4 regions of the Franconibacter pulveris genome follow, and region 3 is predicted to be linked to each of the others. Evidence: predicted binding sites of a transcription regulator. Region 3 holds the regulator's gene; each other region holds the start of a gene.
What was found. Region 3 encodes CRP, which controls carbon source genes, mostly activating them, when cyclic AMP is high. Its sites were predicted from a motif close to ATGTGANNNNNNTCACAT; they were not measured.

Region 1 (3,111 bases), 520 kb from region 3:
GTTTTACACTCCGGGCTTAACGACAGCGAGCGGCTGAGCGCCTGGCTTAAGGCGAAAAGCGGCGAAGCGGCCATCGTTATCGGCACCCGCTCCGCGCTCTTCACACCATTTAAAAATCTGGGCGTCATCGTTATCGACGAGGAGCACGACAGCTCCTACAAGCAGCAGGAAGGGTTCCGCTACCACGCCCGGGATCTCGCGGTTTATCGCGCCCATACCGAGCAGATCCCCATTATCCTTGGCTCCGCCACGCCTGCGCTGGAAACGCTGCACAACGTGCGCCAGCGTAAATACCGCATGCTGAAGCTAACCCGTCGCGCCGGCAACGCGCGTCCGGCTCTGCAGCACGTACTGGACTTAAAAGGCCAGCCGCTGCAGGCGGGGCTTGCGCCCGCGCTTATCGCCAGCATGCGCCAGCATTTGCAGGCCAATAACCAGGTCATCCTGTTTCTTAACCGCCGCGGCTTCGCCCCTGCGCTGCTGTGCCATGACTGCGGCTGGATTGCCGAGTGCCCGCGCTGCGACCATTACTACACCCTGCATCAGGCGACGCATCAGTTGCGCTGCCATCACTGCGACAGCCAGCGTCCGGTGCCGCGCCAGTGCCCGCAGTGCGGCTCCACGCATACCGTGCCGGTAGGACTGGGCACAGAGCAGCTGGAGCAGACGCTGGCACCGCTTTTCCCCGACGTGCCGATCTCCCGCATCGACCGCGACACCACCAGCCGCAAGGGGGCGCTGGAGCAATACCTCGCAGAAGTGCATCGCGGCGGCGCGCGTATTCTTATCGGCACCCAGATGCTGGCGAAGGGGCATCACTTTCCTGACGTCACGCTGGTGGCGCTGCTGGATGTCGACGGCGCGCTGTTTTCCGCCGATTTCCGCTCCGCCGAACGTTTTGCGCAGCTTTATACCCAGGTGGCGGGCCGCGCCGGCCGCGCCGGCAAACAGGGCGAAGTGATCCTACAGACTCACCACCCGGAGCATCCTTTATTACAGACGCTCTTAAGCCAGGGGTATGACGCCTTCGCCGACCAGGCGCTGGCTGAGCGCGTCGGCGTTTCACTGCCGCCGTTCAGCAGCCATGTGCTGATTCGCGCTGAAGATCATAACAACCAGGAAGCGCCGCAGTTCCTGCATCAGATGCATAACCTGCTGCGCTCCAGCCCGCTGGCGGACGACCATTTATGGATCCTCGGCCCGGTGCCCGCCCTGCAACCCAAACGCGGCGGCCGCTACCGCTGGCAACTGCTTTTACAGCATCCCTCCCGGCAACATTTGCAGCGCCTACTTGGCAACAGCCTGGCGCTCGTCAACACCCTGCCCGCCGCGCGTAAAGTGAAGTGGGTGCTGGATGTGGACCCGATCGAAAGTTAACCAACCCGGCGATTTCTGCGAAACATATCGAAAAAAATAAAATCTCCATCACATTACTGATGTAATTTTTGTAAGTCGGTGCTTTAAATAGCTGATATGAATGTGATGTAGGTCAGATACAGGATGTATCTGCGTCCGCCGTGGCGCAGGTGAGGAGAAGAAGTTGAAGCCCAAGAAGCAGGTTGCCGCCGCAACCATGAAAGATGTCGCCGCCAAAGCTCGCGTTTCGACGGCCACGGTATCGCGCGCCTTAATGAACCCGGAAAAGGTATCGCAGACCACCCGCCACCGCGTTGAACAGGCGGCTATTGAAGTGGGTTACCTGCCCAACTCGCTCAGCCGCAGCCTCAAGCGCAACGAATCCCGCACTATCCTCGTTATCGTGCCGGATATTTGCGACCCTTTTTTCAGCGAAATTATTCGCGGCATTGAAGTCACGGCGGCGGAGCAAGGCTATCTGGTATTGATTGGCGACTGCGCCCACCAGAACCAGCAGGAAAAGACATTCATCGACCTGATTATCACCAAGCAAATCGACGGCATGCTGCTGCTCGGCTCCCGCCTGCCTTTCGACGCCAGCAAAGAGGAGCAGCGCAACCTGCCGCCGATGGTGATGGCGAATGAATTCGCGCCGGAGCTGGAACTGCCGACGGTGCATATTGATAACCTCACCGCCGCTTTTAACGCGGTCAATTACCTGCATGAGCTGGGCCACGAGCGCATCGCCTGCATCGCCGGGCCGGAAGAGATGCCGCTGTGCCATTATCGCCTGCAGGGATATGTACAGGCGCTGCGCCGCTGCGGCATTACCGTCGACCCGCACTATATCGCCCGGGGCGATTTTACCTACGAGGCGGGCGCCAACGCGCTTTCTCAACTGCTCGACCTGCCTAAGCCTCCCACCGCCGTTTTTTGTCACAGCGACGTGATGGCCCTTGGGGCGCTCTCGCTCGCCAAACGCCGCGGCTATAAGGTGCCGGACGATATCTCGCTGATAGGCTTCGATAATATTTCGCTTTCCGCCTTCTGCGACCCGCCGCTGACCACCGTCGCGCAGCCGCGTTTTGATATCGGCCGCGAAGCGATGCTGCTGCTGCTCGATCAACTTCACGGGCAGACGGTCAACAGCGGTTCGCGCCTGCTTGATTGCGAGCTGGTGGTCCGCGGCTCAAGCAGCGCGCCGAAGCCGCGAAAATAAGCGGCTTTAAGACGCCCCCGACTGGTCAAAGGGCCGCCCCTTAAGTAACATGGCGGGCTGATAACGAACGAATACAGCGAAACGATAGTGGCACAAAGAGATTATGTACGCCGCGGACAGCCGGCTCCCGCGCGGCGCAAAAAGAGTCCTACCCGCAAAAAGCAACGTAACCTGCCTGCTGTTTCCCCGGCTATGGTCGCCATCGCGGCCGCTGTGGTGGTCGCTTTTATCGGCGCCCTGTACTTTATTACCCATCACAAGAAAGAAGAGGCGGAGACGCTGCCGGGCCATAAAGTGGCGGGCAACGGGCTACCGCCAAAGCCGGAAGAGCGCTGGCGCTATATTAAAGAGCTGGAAAGCCGCCAGCCTGGCGTTGTGAAACCCACCGAGCCTACGGCAGGCGGGGAAATCATGAACCAGGAGCAACTGACCAACGAGCAGCGCCAGTTGCTTGATCAGATGCAGGCGGATATGCGTCAGCAGCCGACGCAACTGAGCGAAGTGCCGTGGAACGAGCAGACGCCGGAGCAGCGCCA
Region 2 (3,111 bases), 670 kb from region 3:
GGCGTTAACAACCCGTTCAGACTCTGGCGGTTCTGCTCTTCAACCCGACGGTTGCTCTGCTCAAAAATCCGATTGGCGAGATTTTCAAACTGCTCGCTCAGGCGCTGCTCGCTGTTCATCATCTGGCGCAGCTTCTCTTCGGCGTGCAGTTGGGTGGATTCAAGACGGGTAGTGACTTCGCGCAGGTCAGACTCCAGCGAGCTGTTAATTTCCCGCAGGCTGCGCAGTTCATTGTTGAGAAGTTCGCATTCGTCACGCCAGTGTAAGCTCTGTTCAAGCGAGGCTTTGGCGGCGCTCAGTTCGCCGTAAATATCGCGCTGTTCCGCCAGCAACTCCGCCTTTAGCTGCACCGCCCGCTGGCTTGCTAATAACCACCCGACCAGCACGCCCGCCAGAGCGATTATCGCCAACAAAATGTATGAGCTTTCCACTACGCCTCCTGCCTGAACTGCAACGCATGCCAGCAGCGATTGTGCTGTACAGATGTCCAGACGGGAAGCGTTTTTCTGTGAGGAGCGTAATTCCTGCGAGGAATTACGCAAAAAGGCCGGAGTTAGCCGGCCTTTGCAGGGTTAGATCAAGCGGCGCGCCGCTTCGACCACGATTTTCACGGCGTGACTTTCGGTCTGCTTCATGGTTTCCGCGTTGGGGATTTCCTGCTGGGTACGGTTGACGATAACGCCTGCCACCATGCCTGCGCGCAGCCCCTGGCTTGAACACATGGTCAGCAGCGTGGCGGATTCCATCTCATAGTTCATCACGCCCATCGCCTGCCACTCTTCCATAGAGCCTTTGAAGCGGCTGACCACCCGGCCGGAAAAGGTGTCGTAACGCTCCTGGCCCGGGTAGAAGGTATCGGAAGAAGCGGTCACGCCCACATGCGTCGTCGCGCCAACAGATTTTGCCGCTTCAACTAACGCTGTGGTACAAGCGAAGTCTGCCACCGCCGGGTATTCCATCGGCGCGAAGTGCAGGCTTGCGCCGTCCAGGCGTACTGAGGCCGTCGTGACCAACACGTCGCCTACGTTGATGTGCGGCTGGATGGCGCCGGTCGTGCCGATGCGCAGGAAAGTCCGAATGCCCAGCTGCGCCAGTTCTTCCACAGCGATTGAGGTTGACGGGCCGCCGATGCCGGTGGAGCAAACAATGACGGGCTTGCCGTCCAGCTCAGCGCGCCAGGTAGTGAACTCACGGTGCGAGGCGAGCTTAACCGGGTTCTCCATCAGCGCCGCGATTTTTTCCACGCGCTCCGGGTCGCCGGGCACGATAGCAAGCGTGGCCCCCTGCAAATCATTTTTGGTAAGGCCAAGATGAAAAACGTCAGACCTGGACATAAAAGACTCCTCTGTGGGTCGGTTGGTCAGAAGAAGCAAAACGGTACTTTACAGAAGCCGCTCGCGCTTTTTCGTGACAGGATTCACTTTGATATAAACAGTTTGCATTATTTTTCCATTAAATAGTGACGCAAATCACACTTTAATGCCTGTAATGATAACTTTCGCTTTCGTACAGCGCGTTTTTGTTCAACGGTGAATTTACCATCGCACGCTATAGTTATCGGATGCGCTAAAAAGGGTACGGAGAATGCCATGACCAGTAACACAACAACCGACAACAAACCGGGTTTCGCCCCGTCCGTTTCTCCCGTTGCTTCAACGGTAGTTCAGACGCCGGAAGACGCCATTCTGGCCGGTGAAACGTCCATTCCTTCACAGGGCGACAATATGCCCGCTTATCACGCCCGCCCGAAAAACGCCGACGGCCCGCTGCCGGTAGTTATCGTGGTGCAGGAAATTTTTGGCGTGCATGAACATATCCGCGATATCTGTCGTCGTCTGGCGCTTGAGGGGTATCTGGCCGTGGCGCCGGAACTCTACTTCCGCCAGGGCGATCCGAACGATTACGACGATATTTCGTCTCTGCTCAGCAATCTGGTTTCTAAAGTGCCGGACGCGCAGGTGCTGGCGGATCTCGATCACGTCGCCAACTGGGCGGCGCGCAATGGCGGCGACGCGCATCGCCTGCTGCTCACCGGCTTCTGCTGGGGCGGGCGCATTAGCTGGCTCTACGCCGCGCACAATCCGCAGCTTAAAGCCGCCGTCGCCTGGTATGGCAAACTGCTGGGCGATAAAACGCTGAATTCGCCGAAACACCCGGTAGATGTGGCGACAGACTTGAACGCGCCTGTTTTAGGGCTGTATGGCGCGCAGGACACCGGCATTCCGCTGGATACGGTGGAAACCATGCGTCAGGCGCTGCGGGCGGCTAACGCCACTGCGGAAATCGTGGTGTATCCGGAAGCGGGACATGCGTTCAACGCCGATTATCGCCCAAGCTACCATGCCGAGTCGGCAAAAGATGGCTGGCAGCGAATGCTGGCGTGGTTTGCGCGCTACGGCGCGAAAAAAGGATAAAAAAATCGCCCGGTTTTGCCGGGCGATTTTATTTTCAGACTGCCGTTCAGGGCAGGCGGCCGTTCGCTTACCTCTCTACGACGCGCGAATTTGCAGGGCGGGTCAACCTCCCAGGCCCCGACGAAACCTTACGCCTGACGCAGGTTTTGCGCCGCTTTTACCATGTTGGCGAGCGCTGCGCGGGTTTCCGGCCAGCCGCGGGTTTTCAGGCCGCAGTCCGGGTTAACCCACAGACGATCCTGCGGCACGCGCTGGGCGGCTTTCTTCAGCAGCGCCTCAATCCATTCCACGCTCGGTACGTTCGGCGAGTGAATGTCATACACGCCCGGCCCGATTTCGTTCGGGTATTCGAACTCTTCAAACGACTCCAGCAGCTCCATATCCGAACGCGAGGTTTCAATGGTGATAACGTCCGCATCCAGCGCGGCGATGGAGTCCATGATGTCGTTGAACTCGCAGTAGCACATATGGGTGTGGATCTGGGTTTCATCTTTTGCCACGGCGGCGTTCAGGCGGAACGCTTCCACCGCCCACGCCAGGTAGGCCTGCCAGTCGCTGCGCTTGAGCGGCAACCCTTCGCGCAGCGCCGGTTCGTCAATCTGGATGATGCCGATGCCCGCCGCTTCCAGATCCGCCACTTCGTCGCGCAGCGCCAGCGCAATCTGCTTCGCAATGGTTTCGCGGGAGACATCTTCAC
Region 3 (3,111 bases):
TTGCTTATCCATGGCGAAACGCTGCGGATAGCGATGGTAGAGGATGTCGTCGGCCATAACGCGCAGGCGCGCGCTAATGGTCTGTGCGTTCCAGCGGATCACCGCCTCGGCGTGGCTGCGCTCCACCAACTTTTGCACCTCCTCCGGCTGATGCAGGCTGACCGAAATATGCTCCTGCAAATCCAGCGCCATCTGGAAGGTGCGCAGCAGACGCTTATAGCCGCTCTGTTTCCCGGCCGCCAGCATGTGCAACTGTTGATAGCACTGGCTGATAAGGTCCACTACTTTTTGTTGATGCGTAAGCAGCGGGGGCAGGGCAGTTTCCGGGTCGGTATGCTGCGTCAGCAGGTTATATTTCGCTTCGCAATAGTCCGCCAACTGGCGATACAGCAGGCTTAGCGACTCGCGAAGCGGCTGCTCGCGCCACAGCCAGAACCAGAACCAGTTAAACAGCCCGTACCAGAGCGTGCCGAAAATATAGAGCAGGATAGGCTCCCAGACTGGCATGTTCCCCGCGAGGCTTAGCGTAAAAATGGCGGCGATAAGCGAAGCGGGCAGCAACCGGGCATGCAGCGAGCTTATCTCCGCCGTCACGCCAAGCAGCAGCGCCATGCCTAAAAAGATAAGCGGCAGCGGCAGATTGTTCGCCAGTAACAGTTGCACGGTAAAACTGCTGACGGCAAAGAGCGAAGCGCCGACCGCCAGACGTTTGAAAAAGCGCTTGTGGGGCGTGTCGAGCCCGGCGATGTTGCAGCAGGCAGGCACCAGCGAAAAAAGCAGGCCCTGTTGCAGATGGCCCAGCAGCAACCCAACCGCCACCGGCAGACACAGGATCAGCGTCTGACGCAGGGCGTAGTTCACTTCCGGGTGATAAATGAGACGGCGAAACATAGAGGTAAGTGTAGAAACAAAAACGGCGTGTTACCGAAGCGACACGCCGTTTTTTTATGGCGGTTTAGCGGGTGCCGTAAACCACGATGGTCTTACCGTGCGCGGAGATCAGGTTTTGATCTTCGAGCATTTTCAGGATGCGACCGACGGTTTCGCGGGAGCAACCCACAATCTGGCCGATTTCCTGACGGGTGATTTTAATTTGCATGCCGTCGGGATGGGTCATGGCGTCCGGCTGTTTCGCCAGGTTGAGCAACGTCTGGGCGATGCGGCCCGTCACGTCGAGGAACGCCAGGTTGCCGACTTTTTCAGAGGTGACTTGCAGACGACGCGCCATCTGCGAAGAGAGGCGCATCAGGATGTCCGGGTTCACCTGGATAAGCTGGCGGAATTTCTTATAGGAAATCTCGGCGACTTCGCAAGCAGTCTTGGCGCGAACCCAGGCGCTGCGCTCCTGGCCCTCTTCAAACAGGCCCAGTTCGCCGATAAAGTCTCCCTGATTCAGATACGAGAGGATCATCTCCTTGCCCTCTTCGTCTTTGATCAGCACTGCCACTGAGCCTTTAACGATGTAATACAACGTTTCCGCTTTTTCACCCTGGTGAATCAGCGTGCTCTTCGATGGGTACTTATGAATGTGGCAATGTGACAAGAACCATTCGAGAGTCGGGTCTGTTTGCGGTTTGCCAAGCACCATGCGCTGTTATCCTCTGTTTAAACTGGCTCCAAAGACGGGGCGCGGGTCCCCCATCTGGCTTTGCAATCATTATCTTCCCGCATCCCGGGAAGTTGGCTGTCCATGTCGTCGCAGCCGGTAAATTGTCTTGTCCTCTGCATACATGCATAACATCAATGTATCGCCGCAGCATCCAGACTGTTTTAGCATAGCTTTTCATGGGTGTCTTCTATTGTCTCGTTTCAGCTTGACGCAGGTCGCCCTTCCGTTGCCTCTTTCGTAACTGGCGCGTAATCTGTCAAAAATTTTTATACATCGGAGTGATGATTATGCAGGCACGAGTAAAGTGGGTTGAGGGATTGACGTTTCTGGGCGAATCCGCTTCAGGGCACCAAATCCTGATGGACGGTAATTCCGGCGATAAAGCGCCAAGCCCGATGGAAATGGTGCTGATGGCGGCAGGCGGTTGCAGCGCTATCGACGTGGTGTCTATTTTGCAAAAAGGGCGTCATGACGTTCAGGATTGCGAAGTGAAACTGACCTCAGAACGCCGCGAAGAGGCGCCGCGTTTGTTCACTCACATTAACCTGCACTTTATCGTAACGGGTAAGGCGCTGAAGGAGGCGGCTGTGGCGCGCGCGGTGGATCTCTCCGCTGAGAAATATTGCTCTGTGGCGCTGATGCTCGGCAAAGCGGTCAACATCACCCACTCTTATGAAGTGGTGGAAGCCTGACGCGGGGCGGCGTCAGCCGCCTTATTCAATTTTTTTCCCTTCCATCAATCGCTGCACCAGCGGCAGCATAATTAATTCCATCGCCAGCCCCATCTTGCCGCCGGGAACGACAAGCGTATTGATGTGAGAAATGAAAGAACCCTGAAGCATGGCGAGCAGCCAGGGGTAATCAATCCCTTCAAGGTTGCGAAAGTGGATAACCACAAAGCTTTCATCGAGCGAAGGAATGCCTTTCGCCGCGAAGGGGTTAGACGTATCCACCGTCGGCACGCGCTGGAAATTAATATGGGTGCGGGAAAACTGCGGCGTGATGTAGTTAATGTAATCTTCCATTGATCGCACCACGGAATCCATCACCGCCTCGCGTGAATGCCCTCGCTCGCTGGTATCGCGAATCAGCTTTTGGATCCACTCAAGGTTGACGATAGGCACTACGCCCACCAGCAAATCTACATGCTGCGCCACGTTGTGATGCGGCGTGACCACGCCGCCGTGCAGCCCTTCATAAAACAGCACGTCGGTAGGCTCCGGCAGCGGCTGCCAGGGCGTAAAGGTGCCCGGCACCTGGTTCCACGGCACCGCTTCATCATAGGTATGCAGGTATTTGCGCGATTTCCCCTGGCCGCTGCGGCCATACTCGATAAAGGTTTGTTCAAGCAGGCCAAAGTCGTTGGCGTCGGGGCCAAAATAGCTGATATGCCGGCCTAAATCGCGCGCCTTGCGGATAGCCATATCCATTTCCGGGCGCGTATAGCGGTGAAAGCTGTCGCCTTCCACTTCCGCGGCATGAAGGTGTAGTTGAGCGAAGAT
Region 4 (3,111 bases), 510 kb from region 3:
TAAAGCGGTCGTCGTTGGGGTTAATCACAAACCGACAGGCGGGAAGCTGCTGCGCCTGCTGGATAAGCCCCGGCAGGTCGCTCACGTTTTGTTCTTTGGTTACGCGTTGCAACAGCCACAGCCCCATAATGTTTTTCAGCACGCGGTAGCGCCCTTGCGCGCCGCCTTCGTTGGTGACGTTGGCGGCCAGCGCCTGCTCGCTGGCGTACGGGGTGTTGCTCTCAAAACCCATCAGCGACCAGGTGCCGGAGGAGAGCCAGGCGGCGTCGCTATCCTGCAAAGGCGCGGCGATAACCGCGCTAGCGGTATCGTGGGTGGCGACGGAAATCACCGGCACAGACCGACCATCACGGCAAACCCAGCGGCCGATAACGTTGCCCGGATGGGTGGGCGCGCCAAACCAGCGCGTCGGCACGCTCGCCCACGCCAGCAGCGTTTCATCCCAGGCGCCGGTGTGAATGTTGATCAGTTGCGTGGTGGTGGCGTTGGTGTATTCCCAGTTCAGTTCGCCGGTAAGGCGGTAGCAGAGGTAATCGGGCATCAGCAGAGCATGTTCGACCTGCGCCAGCAGTTCCGGCTGCTGGTCGGCGAGCGCGCGCAGCTGATAGAGCGTGTTGAACGGCAGAAACTGAATGCCGGTGCGGCGATAGATAGCTTCGCGGCCCAGTTCTGCGCATGCCCGCAGCATTACCCCTTCCGTGCGGCTATCGCGATAGGAAACCGGCAGCCCGACGCGGTTGCCCGCTTTATCCAGCAAGACGAAATCCACGCCCCAGGTGTCGATGCCGATGCTGTCGATAGCGTTTGCTTCATCACAGGCTTTCTGCAACCCAATACGTATCTCGCCCTCCAGCGCATCCACGTCCCAGGTAGCAAAGCCTTCAAGAGGCTTAAGGCTGTTAGTGAAACGGTGGATTTCGCGCAGTTGCAGGTCGCGGGTCGCGCTGTCGTAACGCGCCAGCATCACGCGGCCGCTGGAGGCGCCCAGGTCAACGGCAACGCTATGGCGAAGAGTCATGGCGGGTATCCTTGTCTGAATCGTTACCCGCAGTCTAAAAAGGCGCGCAGCCCGTTACCTTCACGCTACTGACAGCGCTAAACCGCGGCTGGCAACAGAACAAAGGTAAACGTGAGGGATTTCACAGTTCAGCGTTTACAGGGCCAAGCACGGCCCTGTGAGCTTCGCCGCATTTCTGGATCTTTCCTGTCGTTTCTTAAAAAACGTGCGCAGTTTGCGCGTTTTCCCGTCGGAAATTTAAGGTGAGGCGACGGGCGGTTAACTACTATCACGCTACTTTCTGGTGCGAAGGAGGCGAACATGACGGTCTTGTACGGCGCTGATTTTTTCCCGTCGGGTAATGCCACGGTAGCGATTGAGCCGCGGCTGCCGCAGGCGGCGTTTCCAGAACATCATCACGACTTCTGGGAAATCGTAATTGTCGAGCACGGCACCGGCACTCACATTTTCAACGGCCAGCCCTATACGCTGAGCGGCGGCTCCGTCTGCTTTGTGCGCGACCACGACCGGCACCTTTTCGAGCACACCGAGAACCTCTGTCTGACGAACGTGCTTTACCGCGCGCCGGACGCGTTTTCGTTTATCGCCGGGCTGGAGCGGCTGCTGCCGCAGGAGCAGGACGGCAACTACGCCTCTCACTGGCGGGTGGGCCAGCAGGTGTTGCAGCAGGTGCGCGGGCTTATCGAACAGATAGAAGCGCTGGGCGAAGCCGCCGATACCCCCGCCATCGCTAACCGCGAAATCCTCTTTATGCAGTTGCTGATTTTGTTGCGTAAAAGCAGCCTGGCGGAGCACTGCGGCAAGGCTGACGAACGGCTTAACCAGATGATCGCCTGGCTTGAAGACCATTTCGCCGAGGAGGTGTGCTGGGAGCAGCTTGCCGACAAATTCAGCTTCTCCCTCAGAACGCTGCACCGGCAACTGAAGCAGCAAACCGGTCTGACGCCGCAGCGTTACCTGAACCGCCTGCGGCTGATTAAAGCGCGCCATCTGCTGCGCCACAGCGAGGAGAGCGTGACCGATATTGCTTACCAGTGCGGCTTTGGCGACAGCAACCATTTCTCTACGCTGTTTAAGCGCGAGTTTTGCTGGTCGCCGCGCGAAATTCGTCTCGGGCGCGACTGCCCGTTTCAGTAACGCGAGACAAATCACCCTCTTACGCGCCAAAAACGTCGATACTTTCTGACTATTTAGCTTCCAGGGGCGTGTTGTGGCCGACCAGTTAATCCTCAAAAAAGATGACTTTTTCGCCACCGCCGCCCAGGCCGTCGCGGTGGCGGACCGCTATCCGCAAAATGTCTTCGCCGAGCATTCCCATGACTTTTGCGAACTGGTGCTGGTGTGGCGCGGCAATGGCCTGCACGTGCTTAACGACCGGCCCTGGCGCATCACCTGCGGCGATCTCTTTTACATTCGCGCCGAAGACCGCCACAGCTATCAGGCGGTGAACGACCTGGTGCTGCATAACATCATCTATTGCCCCGAGCGGCTGCGCCTCAACGTGGACTGGGCGGAGCTTCTGCAACCGCCGCGCGGCTGCGAAGCGCGCTGGCGGCTGGGAAGTCAGGGGATGGCGCAGGCGCGCCAGCTCATCAACCAGCTGGAGCATGAGAGCGTGAAGCCCGATGCGCTGTCGCAGTGTCTGGCGGAGAGCCTCTTTTTGCAGCTTTGCATCACGCTGCGCCGCCACCGTTATCAGCCCGCCGACGACGCGGCGACGGAGCAGGGGGAAACGCTCGATCTGCTTATCGCCGCGCTCGGTAAAAGCCTGGAAACGGATTTTGACCTGGCGCGTTTTTGCGAGCGTCACCAGGCGTCGGAGCGGCCGCTGCGCCAGCTTTTCCGCCAGCAGACCGGTATGACCATCAGCCAGTACCTGCGTCAGCTGCGCATCTGCCAGGCGCAATATCTGCTGCGCCATACCGAGATGCTGATTAGCGAGATCGCCTCGCGTTGCGGCTTCGAAGACAGCAATTACTTCTCGGTGGTGTTTACGCGTGAGACGGGCGTAACGCCCCGCGTATGGCGCCAGCAGTTCGGCGTTTCTCTTAATAAAGCGTCATAAAGCCCGGCGCGGCGCGCTGCTTCACACT

Region 1: a site for CRP is predicted at 1,478-1,495, ahead of cytR (DNA-binding transcriptional regulator CytR). Genes of this name have one in related genera too.
Region 2: a site for CRP is predicted at 1,458-1,475, ahead of udp (uridine phosphorylase). Genes of this name have one in related genera too.
Region 4: a site for CRP is predicted at 1,174-1,191, ahead of rhaS (HTH-type transcriptional activator RhaS). Genes of this name have one in related genera too.

The regions. Positions count from the first base shown of each region.
Region 1 covers NZ_CM165555.1:103,134-106,244, reverse strand. The annotation lists gene priA (primosomal protein N') at 1-1,377, shown strand, start outside; gene cytR (DNA-binding transcriptional regulator CytR) at 1,541-2,575, shown strand; gene ftsN (cell division protein FtsN) at 2,663-3,111, shown strand, end outside.
Region 2 covers NZ_CM165555.1:246,204-249,314, reverse strand. The annotation lists gene rmuC (DNA recombination protein RmuC) at 1-431, opposite strand, end outside; gene udp (uridine phosphorylase) at 573-1,334, opposite strand; gene ACU4F7_RS01255 (dienelactone hydrolase family protein) at 1,590-2,414, shown strand; gene metE (5-methyltetrahydropteroyltriglutamate--homocysteine S-methyltransferase) at 2,543-3,111, opposite strand, start outside.
Region 3 covers NZ_CM165555.1:4,263,614-4,266,724, reverse strand. The annotation lists gene ACU4F7_RS20230 (YccS/YhfK family putative transporter) at 1-891, opposite strand, end outside; gene crp (cAMP-activated global transcriptional regulator CRP) at 956-1,588, opposite strand; gene ACU4F7_RS20220 (OsmC family protein) at 1,897-2,301, shown strand; gene ACU4F7_RS20215 (phosphoribulokinase) at 2,323-3,111, opposite strand, start outside.
Region 4 covers NZ_CM165555.1:85,531-88,641, forward strand. The annotation lists gene rhaB (rhamnulokinase) at 1-1,018, opposite strand, end outside; gene rhaS (HTH-type transcriptional activator RhaS) at 1,319-2,155, shown strand; gene rhaR (HTH-type transcriptional activator RhaR) at 2,229-3,083, shown strand.